DNA from 3 places in the Bradyrhizobium sp. USDA 4541 genome. Region 2 is predicted to be linked to each of the others. Evidence: predicted binding sites of a transcription regulator. Region 2 holds the regulator's gene; each other region holds the start of a gene.
What was found. The regulator LexA, encoded in region 2, represses DNA repair genes until DNA is damaged. The targets are predictions, from matches to a motif close to TGTTCNNNNTGTGTTCNG.
Positions count from the first base shown of each region.

Region 1: a site for LexA is predicted at 6,675-6,692, ahead of recA (recombinase RecA). Genes of this name have one in related genera too.
Region 3: a site for LexA is predicted at 6,490-6,507, ahead of J2R80_RS42715 (ribonuclease T2). Genes of this name have one in related genera too.

Region 1 is NZ_JALJZF010000001.1:4,894,377-4,904,785, forward strand. It holds gene J2R80_RS23005 (PaaI family thioesterase) at 64-525, opposite strand; gene J2R80_RS23010 (amidase) at 564-2,039, opposite strand; gene J2R80_RS23015 (hypothetical protein) at 2,258-2,389, shown strand; gene J2R80_RS23020 (hypothetical protein) at 2,566-2,868, shown strand; gene J2R80_RS23025 (hypothetical protein) at 2,966-3,196, shown strand; gene J2R80_RS23030 (hypothetical protein) at 3,307-3,510, opposite strand; gene J2R80_RS23035 (hypothetical protein) at 4,473-4,658, shown strand; gene J2R80_RS23040 (hypothetical protein) at 5,402-5,638, opposite strand; gene J2R80_RS43765 (LuxR C-terminal-related transcriptional regulator) at 6,030-6,338, opposite strand; gene recA (recombinase RecA) at 6,795-7,883, shown strand; gene J2R80_RS23050 (hypothetical protein) at 8,219-9,097, shown strand; gene J2R80_RS23055 (thioesterase family protein) at 9,128-9,559, opposite strand; gene gcvP (aminomethyl-transferring glycine dehydrogenase) at 9,738-10,409, opposite strand, start outside.
Region 2 is NZ_JALJZF010000001.1:5,814,230-5,824,638, reverse strand. It holds gene J2R80_RS27690 (sensor histidine kinase) at 1-261, shown strand, start outside; gene J2R80_RS27685 (response regulator transcription factor) at 258-920, shown strand; gene J2R80_RS27680 (helix-turn-helix domain-containing protein) at 1,131-1,823, shown strand; gene J2R80_RS27675 (DUF4440 domain-containing protein) at 1,925-2,371, shown strand; ZMP/ZTP riboswitch at 2,661-2,746, shown strand; gene glyA (serine hydroxymethyltransferase) at 2,783-4,054, shown strand; gene J2R80_RS27665 (hypothetical protein) at 4,142-4,297, shown strand; gene J2R80_RS27660 (HAD family phosphatase) at 4,736-5,362, shown strand; gene glp (gephyrin-like molybdotransferase Glp) at 5,389-6,600, shown strand; gene lexA (transcriptional repressor LexA) at 6,844-7,548, shown strand; gene J2R80_RS27645 (hypothetical protein) at 7,805-8,233, shown strand; gene J2R80_RS27640 (hypothetical protein) at 8,379-8,606, shown strand; gene J2R80_RS27635 (hypothetical protein) at 8,603-8,890, opposite strand; one part of gene J2R80_RS27630 (IS5 family transposase) at 8,963-9,298, shown strand; one part of gene J2R80_RS27630 (IS5 family transposase) at 9,301-9,726, shown strand; partial or broken gene J2R80_RS27625 (ComEC/Rec2 family competence protein) at 9,690-10,409, opposite strand, start outside.
Region 3 is NZ_JALJZF010000001.1:9,051,099-9,061,507, reverse strand. It holds gene moaD (molybdopterin converting factor subunit 1) at 1-110, opposite strand, end outside; gene pgsA (CDP-diacylglycerol--glycerol-3-phosphate 3-phosphatidyltransferase) at 107-721, opposite strand; gene uvrC (excinuclease ABC subunit UvrC) at 916-3,027, opposite strand; gene J2R80_RS42730 (outer membrane protein) at 3,294-3,917, shown strand; gene J2R80_RS42725 (cold-shock protein) at 4,191-4,403, opposite strand; gene J2R80_RS42720 (23S rRNA (adenine(2030)-N(6))-methyltransferase RlmJ) at 4,665-5,525, opposite strand; gene J2R80_RS42715 (ribonuclease T2) at 5,761-6,447, opposite strand; gene J2R80_RS42710 (hypothetical protein) at 6,561-7,037, opposite strand; gene J2R80_RS42705 (hypothetical protein) at 7,204-7,503, shown strand; gene J2R80_RS42700 (DUF3617 family protein) at 7,547-8,077, shown strand; gene J2R80_RS42695 (TonB-dependent siderophore receptor) at 8,798-10,409, shown strand, end outside.

The DNA of each region.
Region 1 (10,409 bases), 920 kb from region 2:
CCGCTCCTCGGTCATACATTCACATCCTTCAGGATGAGATAGACCGGCCATGATGCGAGAGGCCTATCCCGGCAGCATCGCGAACGCGCTCGACACCATCGCCACCGGCTTGTTGTCGGTGGCAGAAGATAGCGTGACGCGACCGAAGCTCATGGTGCGGCCGAGCCGGACCACGCGAGCGTCGGCCAGCACGTCGGACGCCGTCACCGCGCGCATGAAATGCGTGGTCTGGTCGACCGTCGTCATCGGCCGGTAGCCCTTGTTGGCCGCGAGGTTGGCGAGCACCATTGCGGTGTCGGCGAACGCCATCAAGGCCTGGCCGCAGACGATGCCGCCATTGCGGCACAACCGCTCGGAAAACGGCATGCGCAGGATGGCGCCGGGCTGCCAGTCGGCATCGCCGGCAGGCGGCGTGATGTCGAACTGCTCGATCGACAGATTGAGGTCCTGCACCCATGGCGCAAAGACGTCGCCGAGCACGCGTTTCGCGTCGTCGATCCCGAATTCCCCGGCTTGCTGCTGCATGACGTCCCGTTCCCTCTGTTGATGCTATCTATCTTGTTCTAGTTGCGCGTGACATGCACGGCCGGCGTGTTGCCCGCATTCCACTTGCCGTCGATCGCCCGTTCGATCTGGGCGGCGAGCTGCAGCAACAGCCCGTCATTCGCTTGCTTTCCGATCGCCTGAATGCCGAGCGGCAGGCCGTGCTCGTTGGTCGCGAGCGGCAGCGAGATCGCGGGGATGCCGCAGAGATTGGCGAGCGGCGTGAAGGCGAAGTTGCGCCAGAGATTGCCGAACCAGTCCAGCACCGACGGATTGTCGCTGATGGTGAGATATTCCGTGGTGCCGACCTTCGGCGTCGGCAGTGCCGTGATCGGCGTCAGGATGATGTCCCAGTCCTCGAAGAAGGCGCCGAAGCCGCGCGAGGTGGTGTTGAAGACGGCCTGCATGCGTGCGCGATCGGCGAAGCTGAAGTCGCGGCCATGCTCCCAGATGCGGATGTTGATCGGCTCGATCAGCTCCGCCGGCGGCCGCTCCAGCCCGCGCGCGGCGAGCATGTTGCCGATCACGACGGCGAAATTGCTGATGTAGCAGGTGGTCTGCGCCGCGAAGGCTTCCCGATAGTCGATCGCCGGCAGTGCATAATCGACTTGATGGCCGAAGCCTTCGAGGAAACGTCCGACCCGCTCGAGCTCGGCTGTGATGTGCGGCGTCGCGCGATAGTCGCCCCATGTGTGCGACAGCGCGATTCTGAGCCGGCCGGGATCACGCGCGATCATCGCGGCATATGGCTCGGGCGAGGTCCAGAACGGCATGAACTCGCCGGGCGCAGGTCCCCGGCAGGCATCGACGAAGCCAGCGGTGTCGCGCACCGTGCGCGACTGGCAGCCCTGGATCGAGACCAGCCCGGTGAGATCGGACAGATGCGGCGCGAGCGAGAACACGCCGCGCGAGACTTTCAGGCCGATATTGCCGTTGACCCCGGCGGGAATGCGGATCGAGCCGCCGCCGTCGGTCGCATGCGCGATCGGCACCGCACCGGCGGCGACCATCGCCGCGCTGCCTGCCGACGAGCCGCAGGTGGTGTAGTCGGTGTTCCAGGGATTGCGCGTGACATAGACCGCGGGATTTTCCGCCGAGCTGCAGACCCCGAACTCCGGCGTCGTGGTGCGGCCGATCAAATTGAGCCCGGCCCTGCGCATCTTCGCGGTCAGGAAGGTATCCGCCGCGGCGCGATTGCCGCGCATCATCAGCGAGCCCATCTCCTGCAGCCGTCCCTTCAGGGTCGGGCCGAGGTCCTTCATCAGGAAGGGCAGGCCGGCGAACGGGCCGTCGAGGTCGGCGCCGTCGCGCGCCGGATCGGCGATCACATCGTCGAACAGCTCGACGACGCCGCAGAGCGCGGGATCGACCTTGGTGACGGCGCTGGCTGCCTGCGACGCCAGCTCACGGGGCGTCAGCTCGCCGGACCTGACGCGCTCCGCGAGCGCCGTCCCGTCGTGCTGCGTCCACTCGTCCCAGCTCATCGCCAAAGTCATTTGATCGATTCCTTTTCTGCTTTGTTGCGCAGTGTAATTTGCGCGGCCGCCCGGTCAAACCAGTGCGCGCCGGCAGCCCGTCCGACGCGCGCTTGCGCTCCGACGCGCACTGCGCTGCGCTCCGACGCGCACTGCGCTGCGCTACAAGCGCCGTGTCCGGCTTGAAAATGCCCCAGTTTCGGCGCCCAGTCGCCTGCTCGCGAGTGGTGGGGGCGTACATGTTCCGCAGGTTGGTGGTGCTCGGCGGCGTGATTGCGATCGGACTTGCGCTCAGCGGTTGCACGCGCTGCGGTCCGATCTGGGACGACTGGATGCAGTCGCCGAAATCCTGCAAGTCAGACCATCTCTAAGGGCATGATCCGGAAAAGTGGAAACCGGTTTTCCGAAAAAGATCATGCTCAAACAAAGAGATGAGAACATGATGCGATTCCGCGGAAACGCATCATGTTCGGGGCCGGGGCAGGCGCGCTTGGCGGCGGCTTTCTTGCGGTGATATACCGCCGACGAAAACGCAGGGAGTGTTCTTATGAGAGTTTTGAGCGCAGTTGCGGTTGCGGTGCTGTTGTCGGCGCCGGCCTATGCGCAGATGCCGAACGTCAACCTGATGCCTGAGGTCAAGACCAGGACCCAGGAGGAGAAGGAGCAGGACGCGGTCAGGGACAAGGCCTACAAGGACTCGCTCAGCAAGATTCCCGATGCCAAGGGATCGTCCGATCCCTGGGGCGTCGTGCGCAGCGATCCGCCGAAAGCGGCCGCCCATCCCGCCAAGCCGAAGACCAAGACCGGAAGCTCGGCGCAGCCGGGAAGCGCCGCGCCGCGCAGCCAGTAACGCCCATTCGGGGCGACGTCGTCCGTCTCCCGCAGACTCGGATTCTCCCGCCGCCGCCCCTATATTGGGGTGTCGTCAGTTGGTCCGGAGTTGCGGCATGGTGTCTCGTCCGCGCGATCTCGCCAGCCGGATGGCCGAGCGGCGAAAGCCGGACGACGGCTATCTGCGCGAGACCTTCAGCCTGCCACGCGATCAGGCCCGCGTGAGGGCGCGTGACTTTCTCAAGCGCTACCCGAAGGCGGCCTATATGAGCGCCGTCGAGAGCTGGCGCGAGCTTCCCGGCGGCGACATCGAGTTCACGATGCGGCGGCTGGCCAGCGCGGATTGAAGCGTTTTCGAGCGAAGCGGGCGCCGGTTCGTGTGTTCTAATTTTAATTAGAACCGAAGCTCTGCAGGCCAGCGCGTCAGGGCACCGGGGCGTGCACGATAGACTGTGCCTCAGTCCCCATTGCTGCCGCGGGTCCGTTCCCGCCCCAGATTGTTCAGCTCGCGATCGATCCGCAGCTGCACGCGGCGGATCGCCAGAAGATCGAGCTTTGCTTCGGTCTTGCCCGTGAAGACGCGATCGCCGATCTGGAAGCGCCACGTCCAGACGCCGGCCATCAGCTGAGTGACGCTGAACTCGATGCCCCTGTGGATCATCTGTATCGGTTCCGCGAAGGAAGGGCGGTCGTCGATATTTAAACCATTAGTTGTAGTAATGATTAGCGCCCGTAAAAAGATCGTGTGAAAGGCCGCGCCCGTTCGGGCCGTCGTTGTGGATTCCGGAAAGGATTCGTCCGCCGGCAGCGTCGCCACGGAACGGTCGCCAGCCATGTTGCCTGCCCAGCGCCGCCCAATTCGCGTTGCTTGGAGCAGGCCAATGTTACGAACACTGGCGGAACCCGAGTCTTCCCGTCGAACGCTACGGAGTTTTTCCAGGGCTCAGGAGGGGTACGAAGGTAGTATGCAGATTGTGCCAAGCCGTTATCGGACGCCGTCGCGCCTGTCAGGTTAACTTGTTGATTATCAGGGGAACTTCGGGCGCAAGGCGCGTCGCATGGCCGGAACTTTGTTCTTGGCCGGAGAACTACGGAATTTTAAACGGCCCCAACAGGGGGCCGCCAACCCGTCCCGGAGGCGGGTTTTCCTCCAGCAGTCGGGGGGCTACCTGTCTGGCTGGGGGCCCCCAAATAAGGGCACTGCCGGGTCAATTGTTCCAGTAAACATTCCGCGAGAACAGATCGCGACCCGCAGGAAATTATGGGGCCAGAACATCTGAGGGCCTTCTCAATAGTCCTACCGAGAACATCGGCTAGCCCTTGGTTACGCCGGGGTTAAAGCCAAGCCGGCCACTCGAAAAATCAAAGCTGTCGCGCGCCATGGAAAACTGCCCCCTCGGCGCCATGGAGGTTCTAGCTTGAGGTGGGGGCGTCCAGAATCTTTCCCTACCCCACGGGCGCTCCTCGGCCTCAGCCTCCCTGTCGGGGTGCTGGGGCCGTTTGTTTATGTAGAATCCAGTTTGGCTGGGGCCGCAACACTCGGAGCCCCTGCCCAGTAGCGGCGCGGTGAGGCGGTCTCAGCGTTCGTTCCAACGCGCTGGGGCCGTTTCTTCAGGACACCTGATGCCGGCGCACTTCTCCGGCCGCCATGTTGAGAACTGGGATGTGATCGGCGGCCAGCTGTCGCCGAATGAGGCTAACAGCCCATCCCTCCGGGATTGCATCCAGCACTCGGTCAACGGCTTCTTCGCGCGAGGTCGCGGCGAGCCAGATTTGGACCTCGCCGTCATCGGTCGTCACTCGGACTAGATGAACCTCGGTCGCCTGTTGCATGAGCAATAAAAGCGGCATCGAGGGAATCGTTTCAAAAATCTTCGCTTAAGTTAAGCCTGGAACCGCAATTAGGGCGCTATCGCTGACATGCCTACTTTAATGCGGACACGAAGACCGTGGCGCAAGCTCTCTGTATGTTCAGGCTCAGTCACCACGACGGCGTCGAGTACGGCTTCATGGCGTTCGCGGCGATATCGTTCGTAGCGCTCATCGTAGGCATAGGCGCCCTGTTTATGTGATGAGCCTGTCATCTCATGGATGATCCAACCGCCTTGGCCTCGGCGTGTACCCCCTCGCTGGGGCCGTTCTTTGGGCCAAGAAAAATCCCGGCTCGCGCCGGGCTTCATAGTTCAAGCTGACCTGCGAGATAGCGCCGCTTCTCGACTGCCGCGATGTCGAGAGCCTTTCAGCACCTCATTCACGCGACCGGATTCACGTCATATGTCGCAGCGATTCGACGGGAAGGGCCCGTAATGAAAGAGGCCGCCAAGTGAGGCGGCCGCTTTCTCACATGAATATTGCAATCGCAGCGATAGCAATGGGGCACAGCCCCAGCACCACAATGCTCGCTCTAAAAAGTAGGTCACTGGTCATGACACAACCTCTGCGTGAGGTTGGAATCTAACTCGGGATGACCACCAAAACAAAGTGCAGTTTGTGCCACGCTAGGAAATTAATCGTGCGCTAGATGAGAATAGGCCGTCAACTGAGGTGGCCCTTTACTCTCCCAGCTCTCTGCGGATTCGGTCGCGGTGCTGAACGTGCAAAACCTGGCATGAGTAGAAGTTATCCAGAAGCTTCTTCGCTTCCGCTAGATCGTGCCCGTGATTGGCAAGGTGCTCGATCAGTCCCTCTTGCTCGGCAATGTGTCGTTCGCCTTGGGCAATATGCCGCTCGGCTTGCTCCAGATGGCGAAGCTGCATCTCGCGGTGCGCTATTGTGGAATGGTTCGGCATGGCCGCGCTCCCTTCCTATGCAGGCGGGAGCGCTGTTGGTCTCTCAGCCACCGACGCCTACGGGCAAAGCCTTGGCCGGTGATGATGATATCGTATCACGTTCCGTTGCCCCCGGTTCGTTCTCTCAAGATTAAATTCCCTGATCTCGGTCAAAGGCGGGACGGGGATAGAACATCCGATGGGTCGCCTCGGTAGTCCTACTGAGAACACCGGCCAAGCTACGGTTTCCGTTCGCTTAATCCGAACATTCAAACTAGGATACGGGGACTTAAATACGGCCAGTACCGATCTGTTGGTACTGGCCGAAAACCGCTGTCCCGTTTTTGCGAAATACGCACTATTGAGCGGCCCCAGCAACTTTGGGGGCTGTAGGGGCCGTTGCTGGGGCCATCTACCGGGCGGCCCGATGCACCGAGCCAGGTTTGCGAAAGACTACTGTAGGCCAACTAGCCAATCTTTCCGCCGCGTCCACGATCTGAGCTTGAGAGTGGATGTGGAGCTTCCTGAGTAAGCGAAGGCGCTGGACCGATATTTGCGCTTCTGTTCCGCCGATCTGCGTGGCGATCTGAGTATCACGCCGCCCGAGAGCCATGCGCCTCAGGAGTTTCTTTTCACGCGGGCTCAGTATCAGCGCCGTCACGGCGCGAACATTGCAATACCGACGATGATGAGTGGACTTAGTCCGAACAGGACAATGCACGCGCTTATAAGTATGTCACTGCCCATGACACAACTCCTGCGTTGGAGCTGGAACTTACACCCGCCGGCAATAAGTTGTGTAGTGCAGTTTGTGCCATTGGGCTGGCACGCTCCATTCACCAACGGAGAACCCCGGTAACGCTTCTCCCTTGTGGAGGGAGAACACTTGGCGGACCATAACGATTGCTAAAGCCAGAACATCCGATGGGCGACTCAGTAGTCCTACCGAGAACATCGGCCAACCCTTGGTTGCCACAGGATTAAATCCAAACTAGGCCACTCGAAATTTCAAAGCAGGCCACTAAGGATGGAAACAGGCCAGTACCGATCTGCTCGAAAGAACATATTGCGAACATAGAACAAACGTGGTACGAGGTTCCAATCAACAACGCATTCCGCCCGATCTCTTCGCCCGTTTTCCCGCTAGCGAATCCCCGCCATAAGGAGCACATCCCAAATGTCCGCCACCGCACTGCGTATCGTCGAAGGATCCTCCATGGACAAGTCCAAGGCCCTCTCAGCCGCGCTCTCCCAGATCGAGCGCCAGTTCGGCAAGGGCTCGGTGATGAAGCTCGGCAAGAACGACCGTTCGATGGATGTCGAGACGGTGTCGTCGGGGTCGCTCGGGCTCGATATCGCGCTCGGCGTCGGCGGCCTGCCGAAGGGGCGCATCGTCGAAATCTACGGGCCGGAATCGTCGGGCAAGACCACGCTGGCGCTGCACACGGTGGCGGAAGGCCAGAAGAAGGGCGGCATCTGCGCCTTCATCGACGCTGAACACGCGCTCGACCCGGTCTATGCGCGCAAGCTCGGCGTCAACATCGACGAGCTCTTGATCTCGCAGCCGGACACCGGCGAGCAGGCACTCGAGATCGCCGACACGCTGGTGCGCTCCGGCGCGGTCGACGTGCTGGTGATCGATTCGGTCGCGGCTCTGGTGCCGAAGGCCGAGCTCGAGGGCGAGATGGGCGATGCGCTGCCGGGTCTGCAGGCCCGCCTGATGAGCCAGGCGCTGCGCAAGCTCACCGCCTCGATCAACAAGTCGAACACGATGGTGATCTTCATCAACCAGATCCGCATGAAGATCGGTGTGATGTACGGTTCGCCGGAGACCACCACCGGCGGCAACGCGCTGAAGTTCTATGCCTCGGTCCGCCTCGACATCCGCCGCATCGGCGCGATCAAGGAGCGCGACGAGGTGGTCGGCAACACCACCCGCGTCAAGGTGGTGAAGAACAAGCTGGCGCCGCCCTTCAAGCAGGTCGAGTTCGACATCATGTATGGCGAGGGCGTTTCCAAGATGGGCGAGATCCTCGACCTCGGCGTCAAGGCCGGCATCGTCGAGAAGTCCGGCGCCTGGTTCTCCTATGACAGCCAGCGGCTCGGCCAGGGTCGCGAGAATTCCAAGGCATTCCTGAAGTCGAATCCCGACATCACCGCCAAGATCGAAGCCGCGATCCGGCAGAACTCCGGCCTGATCTCCGAGCAGATCCTCGCCGGCACGCCCGAACGCGACGCCGAGGGCGAGGAGCCGACCGAAGAGTAAGCCTCCAGCATGATCCGGAAAAGTGCGAAGCGGTTTTCCCTCGCGACAAACGCGAAGCGTTTGTCCGGAGATCATGCTCAAATCATCACATGACTTCGCTGCAAGCGGGCGCTGAGGACGTTGGGTTGCCGACGTCTTCGGCGCCCGTTTGGTTTTGTGTGTCTTTTGTAAAGCAGTTGATCCTCAGCTTGCGGTGCTGATGCCATCGCGCGTAGCCGGAGAGCATCGTGACAAGTCTGATCCTGGCGACAAGTGAACTCGCGAGCTATCGCCCGAGGTAGGCGGGAAGGGCGGACATCGTCGTCGGGTTGAGGCCGCGCTTCGTTTGGGGGAAAATGCCCTCGTCGGATGACCTCACGACCCTGCTGGAACCGCGTTCCGCAAAGCATGTCGATTTCGACACGCACTGGCTCGACTTCGCCAGTTCAAGATGGACCGGCTCGATCGGTCGGGACATTGGGCTTGTCGAGTTGTGCGAGCGTTGCGATAGCGTCGAGCTATGGGCTGATCCCCAGCCGAATGACCAGTTGGTGCTGGCCTGGTTGCTCGACGTGCTCCGCCCGCACCGCCACATCGTAGCGAAGCTCAAGCTGGTCCAGACCGATGTCGAGATCGGCGGGTACCGAGGCGAGAGCTTGGCGAAATGGCGGTTGCCTGCACTTGCGGTGACCGATGATCGGCTGGAATTGGCCGGTCGCGCCTGGACTGCCTATCGCGCTCCGACGCCCGAGCCCTGTTTCGACCTTCTCATGCAGGATCTGTCGGCCATCCCGCAGCTCCGCGCGGCACTGATTGCGTTGCTCGAGGAGCTACCCGGGCAAGACACCGGCCTCGGCGCGTCCGAACTGCGGATGCTGGATCTCGTCGCCGACGGCGAGACAAGCCCACAGGTCCTTTCAAGCGAGCTGAACAGGGAACGCGGCGTGTTCGATTTTCAGGAAGCGGAGCTGATCCTGGACCGGCTCGCCTATTGTCCATCACCGGTCCTGACCGGATTCCCCGCGGAGATCGAAGCGCCCGACGATCTGAAGGCCCGAAACAACCGACTCCTGCACAGTCGGCTGTCGCTCACCGATTTCGGCCAGGAAGTGTCGGATCGCGAGCTCGACTTCAGCCAATACAACACGATCCATCGCTGGTGGGGCGGCACCGAACTGACCAATGAGCGGCTGTGGCGCTGGGACGCCGAAAGCCGGGCCTTGGTTGCCCCGTAAGCCTGATCCGCACCTGTGTGCGCAATCAGCCTATGCCAGCGTCTTCTCCCGGCTTGCGATCAGTGCCCGCAAATCCTCGGTCACCGCGACCGACTGATGGGTCTTCTGATCGGTCGCGACCCAGATGATCTCGCCGGTGGCGCGCAAATCATCGGAGCCTTTGGCGAAGATCGCGAGCGCAAGATTGATCGAGGAGCGGCCGATCTTGGCGACCCGCACGCAGACCTCGATGTCCTCGTCGAACCGGATCGGCGCCTTGTACTCGACGACCGATTTGACAGTGTGGAAGTCGATGCCGGTCCGCGCCACCTCGCCGAGATAGTCGTAGCCGAGCGCGCGGAAATATTCGGTGATCGCGGTGTCGAAATAGGTGAGGTAGTGCGCGTTGAACACCACGGCCTGCGCGTCGACCTCCGAATAGCGGACGCGAAACGGGAAATGGAACCAGAATTCCTCGCGCATGTTTCCTCCTGCCGCGGGCCGGACCATTCCGTCATTCCGGGGCGCGACGCAGTCGCGAATCCGGAATCCGGAAGTCGTGGATCGAGATTCCGGGTTCTCGCTTCGCGAGCCCCGGAATGACACCGAGTGAATCACGCGTCAGAGACGCAGCACGACGTAGCTGCAACAATGGTGCGCTTTACTCCGCCGCCTGCGCATAATCCTCGACCGGCGGGCACGAGCACACCAGATTGCGGTCGCCATAGACGTTGTCGACGCGGCCGACCGGGCTCCAGTATTTGTCCGAGCGCGACACGCCGGCCGGGAAGCAGCCCTCGGCGCGGGTGTAGGCCCGGTTCCAGACATCGTCGGCGATGTCGTGCACGGTATGCGGCGCGTGGCGCAGGGGCGAGGCCTCGACCTTCCAGCGGCCCTTCTCGATCTCCGCGATTTCGTCGCGGATCGCGATCATGGCGTCGCAGAACCGGTCGATCTCGAACTTCGATTCCGATTCCGTCGGTTCGATCATCAGCGTGCCCGCCACCGGGAAGCTCATGGTCGGCGCGTGGAAGCCGTAGTCGATCAGGCGTTTTGCGATGTCGTCGACGGTGACGCCGCTGGTCGTCTTCAGCGGCCGCGGATCGACGATGCACTCATGCGCAACGCGGCCGCGCTCGTTGCGGTACAGCACCGGAAAGTGCGGCTTCAGCCGTGCGGCGATGTAGTTGGCGTTGAGGATCGCGATCTCGGTGGCGCGCGTCAGACCTTCGCCGCCCATCATCAGGATGTAGATGTAGGAGATGGTCAGGATCGACGCCGAGCCAAACGGCGCGGCCGACACCGGGCCGATGGCGTGCGCAGTTGCCCCGTC
Region 2 (10,409 bases):
CGGCTTGAGATGCGCGAGGCGCCGCCTGGCGGCGGCGACAGCGCGATCGTGCTCGCGATCGACGATGACGGCCAGCCCGGCGATCCGCAAGGCGATCCCCAGCTCAGGTCCGGCCTCGGCCTGCTCGGCATGCGCGAACGGGTCGCCGCGCTGGGCGGGCGGCTCAGCTTCGAGACCGGACAGCCCAGCGGCTCCTCGCTCCGCGTCATCGTTCCCGTCGCGGCCAGCCGAGAGGCCGCACCGGTGGAGCGCGCGGCATGAGCCACGCGGCGCGCACCATCATGCTGGTCGACGACCACGCCGTCGTCCGGGAGGGCTACCGGGCGATGCTGCAGAAGCAGCCGGGCCTCTGCGTCGTCGCCGAAGCCTCCGACGGTGTCGAGGCCTACCGCCTCTACAAGGAGACCGGGCCCGACCTCGTCATCATGGACCTGTCGATGCCCGGCATCGGCGGCATCGAGGCCATTCGCCGCCTCCGGCAGTGGGACAGGCGCGCAAAAATCCTGGTGTTCACCATGCACCAGAACGCGGCCTTTGCCGTGCAGGCGATCCGCGCCGGCGCGAGCGGCTATGTCACCAAGACCAGCCCGCCGGAGACGCTGGTGCACGCCGTGATGGATGCGCTGTCGGGCAAGATCGCGATCAGCCCGGATATCGACCACGAGCTCGCGCTCAGCCACCTTGCCGGCGAGACCAAGGCGGCCGACCTCCTGACCGCGCGGGAATTCGAGGTGCTGCGGATGCTGCTCGCGGAAAACACCACCGAGGAGATCGCCGAGGCACTGCACCTCAGCCCCAAGACGGTCGCGAACCTGCATTCCCTAATCAAGGACAAGCTCGGCGTCGGCACCGATATCGAGTTGGTCCGCCTCGCGCTGCGGCAAGGCATCCTCACGCAGATCGATCTCGGCGAACGCTGAGCCCACGGTGGCACCAGCCAGGCCGCGTACTGGCAAATCGAGCCGCATCTGCCTCCGGGCAAACCGAACATCGAGCCGGCATCGTCGAATGGCCGAGTCTCGAGAAAATCGCGTAACAGACCTCCAGGACAGCCTCGATGCTGGCTCGTCTGGGACATAGTTCAGAACCTGGACTACCTTGGTGGCCCTCGTGATGCTAAAGTTCTCGTCATGAAAGGCTATGGATCATTTTGCCCCGTAGCCAAAGCTGCGGAAATTCTCACGGAGCGGTGGACCCCGCTCCTGCTCCGCGAACTGTTGCTGGGGTCCCACCACTTCAACCAGCTTCGCCGCGGCATCCCGCAGATGTCGCCGACCCTCCTCTCCAAGCGCCTGCAAACGCTAGAAGAAGCCGGGCTAATCTCACGCAGATCAGGCGATAACGGGCATTGGGAGTACCATCCAACCCAGGCAGCCAGGGAAGCCAGGCCAATTATCGATGCAATGGGCTATTGGGGCCACAAATGGGCTCGCAGCCAGCTCACACCCAACGAACTTCACGCGGGCCGGCTCATGTGGAATATGCGCCGTTCGTTCGATCTAAGGCACATTCCATGCGACTTCGTTCTGTACATCGAGATTGCGGACGCTCGGCCAAAGCGCTGGTGGTTTGTTGTGAAGAAGGAGGAAGCCGATCTTTGCTGGGATGACCCCGGCTTCAAGGTCGATATCAGCCTCTATGCGAGTCTGCTGACGCTCGTGCAGATTTTCGTAGACGAGATGCCGCTGCTACGGGCGTGTGAGCTCGGCAAAATCGAGATCGACGGTCCCAGGCATCTTGTGAACAGCATGCGGACTTGGTTCCCACGCAGCAAATATGCCGATGAGGCGCCGGCGGCCGCAGATCGAGTCTCAGCCAGTTGAGGATATCCAGTCCACTTTCTGGACTAGTGGTTCTGCTTGCCTCGGCTATAGCGTTTGCGAATGCGCTCCCGCGCTAAGCATCTCAGCTAAAGGAGGCAAAGATGAGCCGCCCTTCTCTTCTTTCTTGCACCCTGTTGTTGATCTTTACTTGTACTTGCGTCAGTCCCGCAGGGGCAGCCCCACCTGCCGACGAACTTTCCTCGGCGGCTGCCAAATGGGATGCCGCCATCAACAACGCAGACTTCGATGCCCTGTTACCGTTGTATGCCGCTGACGCCAGATTGATGCCGCCTGGTGCGCAGCCAGTCACCGGCCCTTTGGCAATCCGTAATTTCTTTGCCGAGCGGGGAAGAAGCGTCAGAGATCACAAGGTTGAGCTGCTCGATGTGTTGCCCATGGGAAAATACGCCTACACCACCTCGCATTTCACGGCCACGCTAGTAATAAATGAGAAGGCGGCGCCAATTTCTGGCAGCACCGTGAGACTGCTTGAACGCCAACCCGACGGGCAGTGGAAGATAAAGTCTCATATCTTCGTCAAGGAATAGATTCGCGGGTGCCACAGCCACACGGTCAGCCACCCCGCAAGCCTGACGGCCCGCAAGTGACGGATGGTCATGCACCTTATTGGCCCTCAGCCGAAGACGGCATTGATCATCGGGACATCGGTTCATTGGGTAAGCCGGACGTCCCTCGGTTTGGTCGCCATTGCCGTGGCTGTCGCCAGATGTTCGATCTCGCCCAACGCTGGGCCCGCGGCGGCGCCAGCAACCAACCCTTGCGAGCCCGCCGGGGATTGGATAGCCTTCTGCTCGCGATGAGCCTCGCAGGCTCATTCGTCCCTCGCGCGACTGGCGAGCTTACGTGGAATTGACCACGGTGAAGCGCGAAGGGTTTCAACGCCGTTCGCCTGGGCAACCCGTTCAGCTGATGATCCAGCGTCTTAGGGAGCCCGGACCATGCCGTCATTCCGCAATGAACTCCATCTCAACGATTCGGAAGTTGCCCTTGCGCTCGAGGGCGAAGAGCGCCGCCAGCAAGACGGCGTCGAGCTGATTCCGTCGGAGAACTACACCTATCCCGAGGTGCTCGAGCTGCTCGGATCGGTGTTCACCAACAAGTATTCCGAGGGCTATCCGGGACGTCGCTATTACGGCGGCCAGGAATTCACCGACCAGATAGAGAACCTTGCCCGCCAGCGCGCTTGCGCGCTGTTCCGCGCCGAACATGCCAACGTTCAGCCTCTGTCCGGGTCGCCAATGAACCAGGCCGTGTATCTCGGCCTGCTGCAGCCCGGCGATACGATCTTGGCGATGGACCTTTCACACGGCGGCCATCTCACTCATGGCGCGCCGGTGTCGCACATGGGGCGGCTCTTCAACTTCGCCCGCTACAAGACGCAGCCGTCAAACGGCGGCGCCATCGATTTCGATGAGCTCCGCGCCATGGCCCGGCACGTCCGCCCGAAGCTGGTGCTGTGCGGCTACAGCTCTTATCCGCGCGATCTGGATTATGCGTCCTTCAAGAGCATCGCCGATGAAGTGGGTGCACTGACCATGGCCGACGTCAGCCATTACGGCGGCCTGATCGCCGGCAACGCCTTGCGCAATCCGCTCGATGCGGGTTTCGACGTGATGACGACGACATCGCACAAGACGCTTCGCGGGCCGCGTGGCGGCATCGTTCTTTGTCGCCGGGAGTTCGCCGGCAAGATAGACGCGTCGGTGTTCCCGGGATTGCAGGGAGGTCCGCACATGAACGTTGTGGCCGGAACCGCGGTCACGCTGAAGAAGGCTTCGACGTCCGATTTTCATGCCTATGCAAGGCTGGTCATGCGCAACGCGAAGGTCCTGGCCGAAGCGTTGATGGAACGCGGCATGACGTTGATCACCGGCGGAACCGACAATCACATGATGGTCGTGGATACCGTGGCCAGCGTCGGCGTGGACGGCAGCGCGGCCGAGAACATCCTCGACGCCGTTGGGATCACCGCAAACAAGCAGATCATTCCCGACGATCCGCATCCGCCGCTCAAGCCGAGCGGCATTCGCCTCGGGACGCCGGCGGCGACCACGCGCGGCATGGGCGAGCCCGAAATGCGCCTGATCGCCGAACTCATTGCGGAGTCCCTCCGGTCGAAGGGAGATGCAGCGGTCGTCAAGCGACTGAGGTCGATCAGCGTCGAGATGTGCCGCGCTTTCCCCGTTCCGGGGATCGCGCCGCCCTCGTAGGCGGCCGACCTGCGTTCCTGTTCCGCGCCCGTCGCGTCACTCGGCAGGTCGTGAAGGTTCCCGGGGGAAGGACCGGAACGGAAATCGTTGCTGTTCGTTGGACCGCATGATCTCGAAGACGGAGCGTCCAACGCCGTGACCCGGAAAACCTTGCAAGCACGCTCGGAACAGGCGCTCGTCGTCATCATTCTCAGCACCGGTGCGCTGATCGGTTACCTCGGCTTGGCGCTGTCCAGGCTGTGAGAGCGACGCCGGCGGGCACCAAGCCGCCGGCAGGTATCAAGTCGCTTGGTACCCTGAAAGCGCGCGCGCGTGCCACTGAGTTGCCCGACGCGGCAAGCCAAGCCCCGTAGCAAAAATATAGGGTGAAACGAAGAGCAAGGCTCGGACAGATCATGTCGCGAGAATGCGGATGTTTGACGCACAAGCGACGACACCCGCCGTCGTCCCGGCGAAGGCCGGGACCCCTTACCCCAAATCTCAATTGTTGCGCGACGCTGGGGCCACGATCCCGTTCCTGATCAAATGCGGTGGTTATGGGTCCCGGCCTTCGCCGGGACGACGGTGGTGTGCGCGGGAACAGTCTCGCGATGGATGCAACGCCACGTACAATCCACACACCGGTCACTGAAATCGAGGACATTGCCGCCTGCCCGCAATTCTCGTACACGGTTTCATGCAATGACCTCGCAATTCACTCCCAACTCCGTCGACGTGCTGCTGTTCGATATCGGCCGCGTCGTGCTCGACATCAACTTTGACAAGGTGATGGCGCACTGGGCGCAGCATGCCGGGTGTGCGCCCGCCGAGCTCGCCACGCGCTTTGTCGTCGACGACAGTTTCAAGCATCATGAGATCGGCCGGATCGACGACGCGGCATTCTTCGAGAATCTGCGCCGGACGCTCGGCATCAACATCACGGACGCCCAGTTCCTCGAAGGCTGGAATGCGATCTTCACCGGCGAGATGCCGGGCATCGCCCCGCTGCTCGCGGCGGCCGCCAAGCGGATGCCGCTCTACGCCTTCTCCAACACCAATCCGGCCCATGTCGCGCATTTCTCGGTCACCCATGCCGAGCTGCTCAGCCATTTCCGCAACGTCTTCCTGTCCTCGAGCATCGGCTTCCGCAAACCCGACGCCGAGGCCTATGATCATGTGGTAAAAGCCATCGGCGTGCCGGCGTCGCGGATCCTGTTTTTCGACGACCTGGCCGCCAATATCGAAGGTGCGCGGGCCCGCGGCCTTTATGCTATCCACGTGACATCGACGGATGACGTGGCAAGGGCTTTGACCGCACTTGGAATTTGAAGATTAGGAATTGAGGAACTCTGAGCGTGGCCCTGATGCCGGTTGCCGATGCCCTGTCCGCCGTCCTCGCCGGCGCCGAACCGCTGCCGGAGGAGATGGTCGCGCTCGATGCCGCCTACCACCGCACGCTTGCGCACGACCTCGCGGCGCTCCGCACCCAGCCGCCGCAGCCGATGTCGGCGATGGACGGCTATGCGGTGCGCGCCGCCGATGCGGCTGATCTAAAGGCCCGGCTCAAGGTGATCGGCGAAGTCGCCGCCGGCCGGCCGTTCGACCGGACGGTCGGCGCCGGCGAGGCGGTGCGGATCTTCACCGGCGGCGTGATCCCCAATGGCGCCGACGCGGTGATCATCCAGGAGGACACCGCCGTCGACGGCGACCACATCACGATCACGGAGGCCGCCAGCGTCGGGCGGCACATCCGCCCGGCTGGGGTCGACTTCCGTGAGGGCGAGGTGCTGCTCGCCGGCGGCAGCCGCCTGTCCGACCGCGCGCTGTCGCTGGCGGCCGCCATGAACTATCCGGGACTTGCGGTGCGCCGCCGCCCGAAGGTCGCGGTGCTGGCGACCGGCGACGAGCTGGTGATGCCGGGCTCGCAGCCCGGCCCCGGCCAGATCGTCTATTCCAACGGCTACGCGCTGCGGGCGCTGGCGCGCGCCGAGGGCGCCGAGACCGTCGACCTCGGCGTTGCCGCCGACACGGTGGAGGCGACCACGGCGGGCATCCGCCGGGCGCGCGAGGCCGGTGCCGATGTCCTGATCACGACAGGCGGCGCCTCGGTCGGCGACCACGATCTCGTCAAGCGGTCGCTGGAAGCCGAGGGCGTCGACATGACGTTCTGGCGGATTGCGATGCGGCCCGGCAAGCCGATGATGCATGGCCGGCTCGGCGCGATGAGGGTGATCGGCCTGCCCGGCAATCCGGTGTCGTCCTATGTCTGCGCCTTCCTGTTCCTGGTGCCGTTGATTCGGGCGCTGAGCGGCCGGAAAGTGATTCATCATCGCCGCACGAGCGCCCTGCTCGGCCGCGACCTCGCCGCCAACGACCAACGCGAGGACTATCTGCGTGCACGGCTCGAAGCGCGCGAGGACGGCACGTTGATCGCAACGCCGGTGACGCAGCAGGACTCGTCGTTGCTCGGGAATCTCGCTGCGGCACGGGCACTTCTCGTGCGCCCGCCGTTCGCGGCGGCGGCCGTCGAAGGCAGCGAATGCGAGATCCTGACACTGCCCGAATAGGGTTTTCGCGCCCCGCCGATTGTGCGTTGCCCGACACGTTCACCGGAAATTAAGTGGTTGCGGAACACATATCGAACATATAGTGTCCGTTCATGATTTGTTTCGAGTGCTGGTGTCTACATTCGGGAAGCTGCATGGAAGCAGGTGCATCGAGCACATGCTCCTGAGGTCAGGCCCGGCCTGCAGGCCCCACCAGAAGAGTCTCGGAATCGAACGACGCTATCAACCGGGGGAATACTCGAGATGCTCACGCGCAAACAGTACGAACTACTGCGTTTCATCAATGAACGTCTGAAAGAGGCCGGCGTACCGCCCTCCTTCGACGAGATGAAGGATGCGCTCGACCTGCGCTCGAAGTCCGGTATCCACCGCCTGATCACTGCGCTGGAGGAGCGCGGCTTCATCCGCCGTCTGCCGAACCGCGCCCGCGCCATCGAGGTCATCAAGCTGCCCGAACTCTCGGCCGGCGGCGGCAACGGTCGCCGCGGCTTCACGCCCAGCGTCATCGAAGGCACCCTCGGCCGGCGCGCCAGCACGCCGCCGATTGCCGAGGACGACGGCAACCGTCCGGTCGCGGTCCCCGTGATGGGCCGGATCGCCGCCGGTACGCCGATCGAGGCGCTGCAGACCCGCAGCCACACCATCAGCGTGCCGCCCGACATGCTCGGCGCCGGCGAGCACTACGCGCTCGAGGTACGCGGCGACTCGATGGTCGATGCCGGCATCCTCGACGGCGACATGGCGCTGATCCAGCGCAACGACGTCGCCAATACCGGCGACATCGTGGTGGCGCTGATCGACGAGGAGGAAGCGACCCTGAAGCGCTTCCGCCGCCGCGGCGCATCGATCGCGCTCGAGCCGGCCAACACCGCCTATGAAGTGCGCATCCTGCCGCCGAACCGGGTCCGCATCCAGGGCAAGCTGATCGGCCTTTATCGCAAATACTGAATTGCAAATACTTGCGGCGGCCGGGAACGAGCAACACGTCGGATCGTTCCTTGCATGATAGTGTAGCGTACGGCCTGCCCGATGCGCTCCGATACCTCTCGCGCAGCGTCGCGTGTTTGTGATCGGAGCGATCTCGGACCAGTCGTACAATCGCCCAGAAACGAGCAGACGCTCGTTCGCTATCGTCCACTCTGGTAGAGGCCCTAATGCCTCAAGGAGAGGCACGGGTCGCTACCTCGAAATGAGGAGCCATCCGATGTGTGACTATAGTCTGCACGCCGTGGCATCGCGCCCCGCCATTGTCGGAGAGACGCTGATCACGACGACGTTCCGCGGCACGTCGACCCGCGGCTTTGCTTCGGAGAATGACCCCACTGTCGCGGTCTGCATGCTGCCGGGCACCGAGCTCGCTTTCGCCGAGAACGTTCGCTACGACAGCCGCTGGATCTGGACCAAGACGCTGAACTATCGCGTCGGCGTATTCAACGAAGTCGAGCCCGACGTGCCCGATCGGCATCATGATGCGGTCGAATTCCCCGACGGCAGCCATGTGCTGGTGACCCAGCTGGTCGAGGGACAGCGCGTCAGCGTGCTGCAATTGCCGGCGCTGCATCCGCCGGTCGAGCAGAAGCCGAAGGTTGTGGAGCGGCGGCCTTCCGCATTCGCAACGCTGTTTTTGGGTTGAGCGCATCGTCGCCGTGGAATGAGCTGTTCGGCGGCGGATGACCTAAGCAATTTCGGGCGACCCCGGACTCCCGCTTCCGGGGCGCAGAAGGAGATTTGCGTCGGCCGGCACCTTGGCGCATCATCGGGTACGGAGGACGTGCGCGGTGGTCGATAAGGTCACATGGCAAAAGGCTGGACGCGTCACGGAACCGGGCCGCTACATGTTCCGGTTCGGTTGGCTGACGGTAACGGCCGACGACCTGAAAGTCTGGGAGCAATTTCCCGAGGCTTCCTTCACTCTCGTCAAGAAGCCCGACGCCGGCCCCGACTCCGACGAATACCATCTCGGCCTGTTCGAGCTGCCGAGCGCGCCCTTGCCGGACCACGGCTAATCATCGCCCTGCAGATCGGTCTCGGCCGGCGTCGCATCCACCGCAGGCCGCGGCGCGGGGGCGCGTAGCGTCGTCTCGCTCTCGCCGTCGCCGGGAACCGCCGGCGACCACGGCCGGTCGATCCCGCCGGGCTTGACCGCATCGACGACGTAGCCGTCCCTGCTCCGTCGCAGCACCAGCGCGCCGTGGCGGCGCAGCCGCTCGGCATCGATCACCGATGCCGCGCAGCCCTGCGGCGCCGGCCGCGCCGTCACGATCAGGCCTGCGCGCTCGCAGTCGTCCACTAGGTGGTGTGGACTCTAAGGATTCCCTTTTGAGAGCAAATCAGATTCAAGGCTTCTTTTTGGGAGGCGGCCTTGGGTGTGATGGAGCGTTTGGTGTTGAGCGACGCGGCCTGGGAGCGCATGGCGCCGCTGATCATAGGCCGGCCCGATCAGAAGGGCTCGACCGGGCGGGACAACCGGATGTTCGTGGAAGGTGTGCTTTGGATCGTGCGTACGGGCTCTCCTTGGCGTGATCTTCCGGAGGCTTTTGGAGATTGGAACAGCGTGTTCCGGCGGTTCAGTCGATGGAGCCGCAAGGGTGTCTGGTGCCGCATCTTCGAGGCGATGTCCGAGGATCCGGACTTCGAATATCTGATCGTCGATTCCACCATTGTCCGGGCGCATCAGCACGCCGCCGGGGCGAAAAAAGGGGGTCTGAAGATCAAGCGATCGGGCGCTCGCGCGGCGGCCTGAGCACGAAGATACATATGGCCGTACGCGGCTTGGGATGCCCCGTGCGGTTCACGCTCACCGCGGGCCAGAAGGGCGATGCACCACAAGCCGCTGCATTAATCGAGGGGCTGCCCGCCGAGGTCGTCATCGCCGATACGGCTTATGACGCCGATCGTTTGCGCCAAGACATCGCCGCCAAAAAGGCGCTCGCCGTCATCCCCAACAACCCCTCGCGAGCCCTCAAATATCCGCTCGACAAACATCTCTATGCCCAGCGCCATCTCGTGGAATGCTGCTTCAGCAAGCTCAAGCAGTTCCGACGCGTCGCAACCCGCTTCGAAAAGACCGCCCGGAATTACCGGGCCGTCGTCACTCTCGCTGCCATCGTCCTATGGCTGCGATAAGTGTCCACACCACCTAGGGCCTCCGGCCGGGTCGCCGGCGCGACGAAGGCGCCGCCGGGTCCCTGGGTCACGCAGCCGCTGGCATCGCAGGAGACGCCCTCGCCGAGCGACGCATCGGTGGCGGTGCGCGCGTCGGCGTCCGCCGCCAGCCACTCCTTGACCAAAAATGCATCCTTGGCGCTGTGCATTAGATGCAGCCGTCCATCACCGCCACGCACCGCGACATTGCGGCCGTCGCCCGAGATCAGCACGTCCGGCTGCGGCACCCTGAGCGCCCAGACCGAGGCCACCAGCAGCAGCACCGCACCTGACCAGCGCAGCGGCGTGCGCAGCAGCCCGAGCAGGATGATGCCGGCGCTCGCTGCGATCAGCGGCCCGATGCCGAACGCCGCCATGCGGCCGACCGCGCCCGGGAGTGCGGCGCCCCATTGCGTCACCAGGATCATCCAGTCGATGCCAAGACCCATGATCGCCCAGAACACGCCGTCGAAGCCGAACGGCATGGCGACGAGCCCCAGCAGGCCGGCCGGCATCACGACCGCCGAGACCACCGGCATCGCCGCGAGGTTGGCGAGCAGCCCGTAGGGCGTCACGCGGTGGAAATGGAATGCGGCATAGGGCGTCGTCGCCAGCCCCGCCACCAGCGAGGCCAGCATCAGCATCGTGAGCTCGCGCCCGCCCCA
Region 3 (10,409 bases), 3.2 Mb from region 2:
GCAAGCCAGCCGATCAGGTCGCCGACGGTGCGCACCTCAGCCGGCGGCTCGACGATCTCTTCAGCCTTGCCGACGCGTTCACGCACCCATGCGAAATATTTCAGCTTCATCCCTCATCCTCCTTGATGAGGTGATGGATGCCAGCACGGAAGTAATCCCAGCCGGTGTAGATCGTGAAGATAGCCGACATCCAGAGCAGCACGATGCCGATCAGGGTGGTGGCCGGGAAGACCTGCTCGCCCGCTTCGCCGGCAATCAGAAAGCCGATCGCCACCAGCTGGATCGTCGTCTTCCATTTCGCCAGCTTGGTGACGGGAACGCTGACCCTGAGCCCTGCGAGATATTCGCGCAGGCCCGAGACCAGGATCTCGCGGCACAGGATCACGATCGCCGCCCACAGCGTCCAGCCATGGATCGAATTGTCGGCGGCCAGCATCAGAAGGCTGGAGGCGACCAGGAGCTTGTCGGCGATCGGATCGAGCATCCGGCCGAAGGCGGACTGCTGGTCCCAGATCCGGGCATAATAGCCGTCGAGATAGTCGGTGATTCCCGCCGCAATGAACACGGCCAGCGCCACCCAGCGCAGCCACAACGGGCCGTCCAGGATCGATTGCCAGTAGACGCAGCCGATCACCACCGGGATCGCGGCGATCCGGGCGTAGGTCAGGATATTCGGGAGGGACATGGTCTTGGTCTGTCCCCGGGTCGTGGCGATGTTCATCCGTTCTACCAATACCGCTGAAGCGAGAAGGTCAACCGTGCGGACGCGTCAAGCGCGACCAGATTGCGCTGCATCGTCATAGCGCCTTAGCTCGTTGTTTAAGCATGATCTTTTCGGATAACTGCCTCACACTTTTCCGCATCATGCCCTAGATGCCCCTGTCGCAGGCGACGCCCTGATGACTCGCCTTTGGTTTAACCCGGCTGGGCGTGGAAAAACTCGAAAATCTTGCGGGCGCTCTCGGCGCTGACGCCGGGAACCTTGCCGAGGTCGGCGATCGAGGCCCGCTCGATCTCCTTGAGCGTTCCGAAGTGGTGCAGCAGGGCACGCTTGCGGGACGGGCCGATGCCCGGGATCTCCTGCAGTCCGGCCTCGCGGATGTCCTTCTTGCGCAGCTTGCGGTGCGAGCCGATCACGAAGCGGTGGGCCTCGTCGCGCAGCCGCTGGATGAAATAGAGCACCGGGTCCCGCGGCTCCAGCTTGATGGCCTCGCGGTCGGGCATGAACAGGGTTTCGCGCCCGGCATCGCGCTCAGGACCCTTGGCCACCGCCATCAGCGAGACCTCGGTCAGCCCGAGATTCTGGAAGATCTCCCGGACCGCGTTGAGCTGGCCGCGGCCGCCGTCGATGATGACGAGGTCGGGCCATTGCGGGAACGAATCGTCATCCGCTTTCGTCTTGGCTGCGGCCTCGCCCTCCGGCGGCTTCAGCAACCGCTTGAAGCGGCGTTCCAGCACCTCGCGCATCATTCCGTAATCGTCGCCCGGCGTCAGCCCTTCGGACTTGATGTTGAACTTGCGGTACTGGTTCTTCATGAACCCGTCGGGTCCCGCCACGATCATCGCGCCGACCGCGTTGGTGCCCTGGATGTGGCTGTTGTCGTAGACCTCGATCCGCTTGGGTGTGTGCGGCAGGCCGAGCGTCGAGACCATGCCCTCCAGCAGCCGGCTTTGCGTCGCGGTATCGGCGAGCTTGCGCCCGAGCGCCTCGCGCGCGTTGGTGAGCGCGTGGCCGATCAGCTCCTTCTTCTCGCCGCGCTTCGGCACGGAGACCTCGACCTTGGATCCGGCCTTGACCGACAGCGCGTCGGCGAGCAACGCGCTTTCCTCGATCTCGTGCGACAGCAGGATCAGCTTCGGCGGCGGCTTGTCGTCGTAGAATTGCGCGAGGAACGAGGACAGCACTTCTTCGGGCGTGAAGCTCTTCTCGGCCTTCGGGAAATAGGCGCGGTTGCCCCAGTTCTGGCCGGTGCGGAAGAAGAACACCTCGACGCAGGAATAGCCGCCCTCCTGGTGGATCGCGAACACATCGGCCTCTTCGACCGTGCGCGGATTGATGCCCTGCTGCGACTGGATTGCCGACAGCGCCGCGAGACGGTCGCGGTACAGCGCCGCGGTTTCGAACTCGAGCTCGCCGGAGGCCTTCTCCATCTCGGCCGCGAGCAGCTCCTTCACGGCGTGGCTGCGGCCGGAGAGGAATTCGGTCGCCTCGCGCACCAGTTCGCTGTAGCCGGGGAAGTCGATCTCGCGCGTGCAGGGGCCGGCGCAGCGCTTGATCTGATAGAGCAGGCAGGGCCGGCTGCGGCTTTCGAAGAAGCCGTCGGTGCAGGAGCGGATCAGAAACGCGCGCTGCAGCGCCGTGATGGTGCGGTTGACTGCGCCTGCGTTGGCGAACGGGCCGAAATAGCGCCCGGGCCGCGACTGCGCGCCGCGATGCTTGAGGATCTGCGGCGCCCAATGGTCGCCGGTGATCAGAATGTAGGGAAACGACTTGTCGTCGCGCAGCTGCACATTGAAGCGCGGACGGAGCTGCTTGATCAGATTGGCTTCGAGCAGCAGCGCCTCGGTCTCGGTCATGGTCGAGACGATCTCGACCTGCGTGGTCGCCGCGATCATGCGCAGGATCCGCGCCGGCAGCGGCGCGTTGGCCCGCGCGTAGGACGACAGCCGCTTTTTGACGTTCTTCGCCTTGCCGACATAGAGCACGTCGTTGGCAGCGTTGAGCATGCGGTAGACGCCGGGCGAGGTCGGGGCGAGGCGGACCGCGTTCTCGATCGCGGCATGCCCGACCGAGAGCGTGCCCTCGGCGACCGCCTCGGCGGCGTCCTCCGAAGTCTCGGGCAGGCGCGCCTCGTCCTCCTCCTCGGCGGCGGAGGTTTCGGGATCGACGTCACTTGTATCGAGCGTCAGATCGTCCTGCGGCAGGTCGGACTTCGAACCGCGCCGTGGTTTGGGGGCAGCCTTGGAGTCAACCTTGGAGTCAACCTTGGGGGCCGGCGTCGGGCGCTCGGGAGAATCGTGAACCATGGGCCGTAAACTAAGTGCTTGGGCGAGCGGTCGCCAGCGTTGACGGCACCTACAAAAAGCACCTCGATTGCAGGAGGTTACCGGCCCCGCACGGGCGCCGGGAAGGGGTGCGTAACACCTTGTTAAGACTGATGAGCGGGCCGGTAACCGGGCTTAACAGCCCTTTAACTTAAAACTCTCGATAAACCTTAGCGAAAAAAGTGGAATTCCGTAACCACGCCGGCCCTCGCCGGCGGGCTGCGGCAGTTGCGTTCTGGAGAGTACCAATGACCCGGTTTGTTGCGCGTGCGCTGGCACTGATCGTTGCAGGCTGGACGACCTCGGCCGCGTCGGCCGACCTCAATTACGGATCGCCCTATACCGTCTATCAGCCGCTCAATGCCTATAGCTGGGCGGGCCCCTATCTCGGCGGCAATGTCGGCTATGGCTGGGGCTCGGTGGAGAACAACCCGACCAAGCCGTCCGGTTTCGTCGGCGGTGTACAGGCCGGCTACAACTTCCAGAACGGCTCCCCCTGGGTGTTCGGTATCGAGGCCGATATCCAGGGCACCACAGCCGACGACCGGTTCGCGCCGTGGAAGTTCTCCAACCCGTGGTTCGGCACGGTGCGCGGCCGCGCCGGCTATGCGGTCAATAACGTGCTGTTCTACGCGACCGGCGGTCTCGCCTTCGGCGAACTGCGCGGCGAGACGTTCGGCATCACGGAGAGCCACACCAATGCGGGCTTCACCGTCGGTGCCGGCGCCGAAATGGGCTTTGCCCCGCACTGGAGCGCCAAGATCGAGTATCTCTACGTCGACCTTGCCAACAGCAATTTCACGATCACCGGTGGTGTGTCGAACGGCTACAGCTTCAGCCTGGTTCGCGCCGGCATCAACTATCACTTCTGAGAACAAGAAAACGTCGACCATCAACTCCCGGCCGCGCCTAGCGCGGCCGGGTTTTTCTTTGTGTTGATGATCTCAACGTCGCGCATGCGACATGCATGCCGCGGCGTGCGCGAATCCAATCGGTGGGCCGCACGTGTGGGATATGCGGCTCCGCCGGTCGCGTCCGCATCATGCAGGTGGTCATCCAGCGAGCGCCAGCCACGCGCTCGGCAGCCAACTCACACGCAACGCCTCATTCGGTGTTCATTCCGAGCCGCGCATCGCGAGCGCTCGTCATGAGACCACCAGGTTGACCGCCTTCGGGCCCTTGCCCTTCTTGTCGGGCTCAACCTCGAACGTAATGCGTTGTCCTTCAGTCAGGTCCTTCAATCCTGCACGCTCGACAGCTGTGATGTGAACGAACACATCGCGGCCGCCATCATCAGGCTTGATGAAGCCGTAGCCACGCTCTCCGTTGAAGAACTTGACTGTCCCAGTCATGGCCATCGGGAAACTCCTCCCCCGTATTGCTCCACCGCTACGCGCACGCCGCGTAGCGGTTGACCGACATTCGCTTGTCGGAAGCTTGGCCACCTGAACAGGCCGGCGTCACGCCGCCGGTCTGCCTGGATTTATTTCGGCCTTGTCACTCCGCCGCAACCATTCGCGGAAGCGGAACGTAAAGCCAGTCGTAACAGGATGAGCATAATACGGTTCCGCGCAAATTGCCTATGCTCAAAATTGAACTTTTCAGTAGGAGGTTGTCGATCATGGTTTAGGCGTCTCGAGTCTGAAGCGTCCCGCGCCGCCTTGACCGAGCGGCTTCTCGAGTTCGGGCAGGATGACCTTCAACTCATTCGCCAGCGTCCACGGCGGATTCACCAGCAAAAGCCCTGTGGAAACGAGGCCTGCGCCTGCTTCTTGCGGTGCCACACTGAATTCCAATCGCAGGCATTTGCCGGCGGGCCGGCTGCTTGCTGCTGCAGCAGCCACACTGCGCGTTAGCTCATCGGTGGCTCTCCGGGTTTTTACGGGGTACCACAAAAGATACGAGCCGGTCGGCCACTTCGCGTACGCTTCCGTGAAAGCACTGGCCAGCCGCTCGAACTCGTCCTTCGCTTCGAACGGCGGATCGATCAGCACCAGGCCGCGCCGTTCGTTCGGCGGCACGAATGCGGGCAGCGCCATCCAGCCGTCGAGATCGACGACGCGCGCTTGCGCGTCGCGTCGCAGCGCGTCGATCAGTTGTTTGCGCGCCGACGGTTCGATCTCGCAGGCGGTGAGGCGATCTTGCGGACGCAGCAGCGCCCGCGCGATCAACGGCGAACCAGGATAGGCTTTCAGCTCGCCTTTCGGATTGAATGCTCTGACGATGTCGAGATAGGGCGCGATCAGCGGCAATGCCTGGTCGGAGAGCCGCGCCTGCATCAGCCGCGCGATGCCGGTGAGCCATTCGCCGCCGCGCTGCGCTTCGCTCGACGTCAAATCATAGAGACCGGCGCCGGCATGGGTGTCGATGACGCGGAACGGCGCCGGCTTGTCCTGCAGATAGGTGAGCATGCGCACCAGCACGATGTGCTTGATGACGTCGGCAAAGCTGCCGGCATGAAAGGCGTGACGGTAGTTCATGTGATGATCGTGCTGCGCTCCCAAAGGGTGCGCATGTTGTACTCGTCATGCCCGGGCTTGTCCCGGCCTTCGCTAAAGCTTCGGCGGGGGTAACGTCCGAGCTCGGCGAAGCCTTGGCGTAGCCGGGGCTCCCGGGCATCTGCGCCTTATCTTGCTTGTTTCGCGATGGCGCAGGTGGCCGGGACATGCTGCGCGACGACGCGCAGCGCGGGTCTGCCGGCCATGACCCAGAGTTTCAGCCGCCGCGAACCGGCGGCATCAGCACCTGATCGCGGCGGCAGGCGCGGCGGTCGATTTCCTCGCAGGAGCGGAATTCCAGATCCTTGCTGAGGCAGATCCGCACCTCGCTGAGCCGCTTGCTGTCGCAGGTCACCGAGATCGCGGAGTTGCTGAGGCCCGGATTGACCTTGATGAATGCCGTCTCCAGCTCGTCGGGCGCGACCGTCTTCGGCTCCGACAATTGCAGGAATTCCTCGGGGATCTTCACCGTGGCGCGGGCCTTGCGGATGGCTTCGAAATAGGCGCGCTCGCCGAGACCGGAGCAGGTGCCGTGCTTGTCCCACTCGTTGTAGATCAGCCCGGGCGCCGGCATCAGGTCGAGCATCGAGCTCATGATGCTGCGGGCGAGTCGCGGCGAAGGCCGCTGGCAGTATTCCGGAAAGCCCCGCTCATATTGCGGCCACAGGCCGTGCACCACGAAGGAATATGGCCGTCCGCCGCATTGCGCCTGCGTGCCGCGGCCGTTGTTGCCGCGCTCGCTCGCCGCCTCGCAGAACGAGGGCGACCACGACAGCGACAGCACATAGAAATCGAACTCGCCGGGCGCATTCTGGCGGCGATCCTGGGCCGACGCCCCGACCGCACCGCACAGAATAATGGCAACCGAAATCAAAAATCGGGAAATCGTGTCCAACCGAGGCATCAAACGCTCCCTCACTCGACCGCCCAGAGCCTAGCAGGCCGCGAGAACATTTCAAGAACAAAAAGCCGCCGTCCAAATGGCGGCGGCTCCTGCTTTAGCAATCTGGTCGGAGATCAGGGCCGCGCGGCCTTGCAGGACGGGTTATAGGTCCAGTTGCGGTCGAGCCCCGCGACGCACCATTCGACGCCCTGATTGATGCTGGCAAAGCCGCCGTCCTCGATGATCGAATAGTGCACCTTGCGCACTTTGCCGTCGCTCAGCATCGCCTCGCCCGTGCAATAACGGCGCGGGATATTGTCGGACTGCCAGGGGCGGAAGGCGGTTTCGTGAATCCCGTTGAAGCCGGTGATCACGAGCGGCGAATTCCAGAAGGTGGCTTCCTTTTCCTGGAATTGCGTGCTGATGACCGTCAGGGCCTTCTCGCATGGGGCCACATTGCCGTCATAGCGCGGGCCGGACAGCCAGAAGTTCATTTCGAGCGGATTGGCGGCTTGGGCCGTACCCCCGAAAGCCAGCAGGCCGACCACGAGTGCGGCGCCGAGGCCGAGCTTGCGGCCGAGTTTATTGCGGGAGTTGAACAGGTTGCGCATGGGAATCCACCCGATTATCCGATGCCGCGGACGGTGCCGCGAAGCCCCGGCAAGGTCAAGTGCAGGGCGGCAACACCTGCGGAGAAGTCCACTTTGGGGAGCCGGCTCGTTCTTTTCACGGTCGCCGGCGCACTCTATGTTGGCTCGAAGCGAAATGGAGTCTGCGATGCGAAGGAAATTGGCCGCGTGCCTGGTTGCCGTTTGCGGGATGCTGGCCGTTGTGCCGGCGCGGGCGGATTGGATGCAGCCGGTACCGCCGTTCAAGGGCAATGATACCGGCGGTATCATCGCCTATACGCTGGCGACCCAGAGCGACGCCCGGCAACTCGCAGTCGATCACTGCGCCTCCTACGGCAAGGTGGTTAAGTTCCTTGCGATGCAGAACTATCCGGGCGGCTACATCTCTTTCGCCTGTCGCTGGGTGCCCTATGGCGCAGCCCAGAGGCCGCTGCGCACGCTCTACTGAGCGCGCACCGGATCTTTCGATCGTTCAGCCGGGAGCCGACCGCATGACCCGACAGCTTGCCTTGCTTGGTTCGGCTGTGTGCCTTGTCCTGTCCGCTGGCGCCGCAAGTGCCGTCGACCTGCCGATCCGCAAGGCCGGTCTGTGGGAGATGAAGATGGTGCGCACCGGCGGGCCGATGCCCGAAATCACCATGCAGCACTGCACCGACGAGACCACCGACAAGGAGATGAGCGCGGCGGCCTCGCCGATGGCCAAGGAAGTCTGCTCGAAGCAGGATATCAAGAAGACCGCGACCGGCTATGTCAGCGACAGCGTCTGCAGCGTCGCCGGCATGACGATGCAGAGCCATGCCGAGATCGTCGGCGATTTCAATTCCGCCTACACGGTGAAGAGCACCTCGCATGCCGAGGGCGGCGCGGCCGGCTCGCGCGACACCACGATGACCATCGAGGCGAAATGGCTCGGCGCCTGCAAGAGCGACCAGAAGGCCGGCGACATCATCATGCCCGGCGGCATGAAGATGAACGTCAAGGACATGGAAAAGCTGAAGGGCCTCATGCCCAAGCAGAAGTAGCGCGCAGCGCATCCGGCTGTTGCCGGGCGCCCGAATGCATCGCCTCGCATGCTGAGAGGCTGCGCAGCTTGCACCACCATCACTTCGAGTAGCTCGCGACAAAATTGCAAAGCAATCTTGCGCTGAGGCGATGTGAAATCCATCCGATCCCTCCCCGTCATCTCCGCGCAAAGGCGAAGCCTTTGCGCGGAGATGACGGTTCACCGCGTTCGTGCGCTCCTTGGCGCGCGATGACGTCGACGGATGCAACATCATCGAATGATCGCCGCGTGCTCCCGCGTTCGAGACTCTCTGCGAGAGACGACGCGCATCGCATTCGCATTCGTTGTGTCGAAAGCCTGACGCGCCAACATGTCGTTTTGAATCGTTCCAGCGTTGCGCATCTTGAATCACTCCAGTGTTGCGCTTCGTTTCTGCTTCCATCGATTCTATTTTGCGCGTGTGGAATTTCGATCATCCCGCCGATAGAAGTCCGCCCCAATCGATGCCGGCCTTGTCGCAAACGCGGCTCGATCGATGTCGGCGTAAGGCAATGTGGGGATTTGTTCGGTGGGAATGGCTTCGTTGCGGAGCAAGCGCGGCTTGCTCGCATCAACGGCTGCGATCAATGCGGCGCTACTCGGTTCGGTCATACTTGTGTCAATGGGTGCAGACGTCGCCAGCGCTCAGGCGCAGACAAGTCCTCCGCAGAGCAATGTCAGCGAACTTCCCGCAGTGACGGTGGATGAACCTGGCGCCGCAAGGAAGCGCGGTGCCGTCGTTTCAAGCCAGAACACCAGGACTTCGCGCGCGGTCGCGGCGAACCGGCGCCGCAGTGCCGCGGCGCCCGCCCGGAGCCAGGCTCCGCGGTCGCAAGGCACAGGAGGCGCGATCGGTACGACCACGGGGTACGTCGCAACCGCGAGCACGGCCGGCACCAAGACCAGCACAGCGCTGATCGAAACGCCGCAATCGCTCTCGGTCGTGACGCAAAAGGAGCTAAGGGATCGCAACGTTCAGACGCTCAAGGACGCCGTCAGCTACACGCCCGGCGTGACGACCACGGCGTTCGGCTATGATCCAAGGTTCGATAGTTTCTACATCCGTGGCTTCGACGCGACCTATACAGGGATCTATCGCGACGGCCTGCGCCAGGGCGGCGGCAACTTCGCAATTCCCAAGATCGAACCTTACGGTCTCGACAGCGTGTCGATCCTCCGCGGACCAGCCTCGGGCCTCTATGGCCTCGGCTCTCCGGGAGGCATCGTGGATGTCACGACCAAGCGGCCGCCTTTGACGGCATTCGGTGAGGTGCAGCTGCAGGGCGGCACCTACGACCGTTACCAGGGCAGTTTCGATGTCGGTGGTCCGGTGCCCGGCAGCGATCAGCTGTACTACCGGCTGACGGGCCTGCTTCGCGACGCAAAGACCTGGTACCCCGGCAACGACGACGATCGCGCCTATATCGCGCCGGCGCTGACCTGGCGGCCGGACGCCGACACGTCCTTCACCATCCTCAGCGAATATCAAAAGAGCCGAACCGCCGCCAGCATCGGCAATTTCCGCACGCCTGACGGACAGTTGACCAACATCTATTCGAATGATCCGGCGTTCAGCGCCATGGATCAGAAGCAATATCGCATCGGCTACGCGTTCGAGCACAATGTCGACGACGTGTGGACGGTGCGGCAGAACTTCCGCTTCTATCAGGTCGACGTCGACGCGAAATACACCCAGATCGATTCAATCGACAGCAGCACCAATCTGGCGTCGCGGTCCGCGTGGCGGATCCTGGACAGCTTCAACATGGTGACGCTCGACAATCAGGCCGAGGCCAAGTTCATGCTCGGCGCGATCAAGAATACCGTGCTGTTCGGCGTCGACTACGGTCACTCCTACTACAACGACAAGATCGGTTACGGCCCGGCGCCCGATCTCAATCTCCTGAGCATGAACTACGGCGCCCAGGCCATCGCGACGCCGGCATTCTCGATCTTCAACAAGCAGTCGACCGACGAGGTCGGTGTCTATGCGCAGGAGCAGGCCAAGCTCGGAGGCTTTATTCTGACGCTCAACGGCCGCCAGAGCTGGGTGTCGCAGACCACGACCGCGGGTCTCGACGGCGTGCCGTCAACGCAGAAGGCGACCGCCTTCACGGGCCGTGCGGGCCTGAGCTACGTCTTCGACAACGGCATTGCGCCCTATATCAGCTACGCGACGGCATTCGCCCCGCAGGTCGGCGTCGACGCATCCGGACTGCCGTTCAGGCCGACCACCGGCGAGCAGAAGGAAGTGGGCATCAAGTACCAGATGCCGAACGTTCCGGTGCTGTTGACCGCCGCGGTGTTCGACA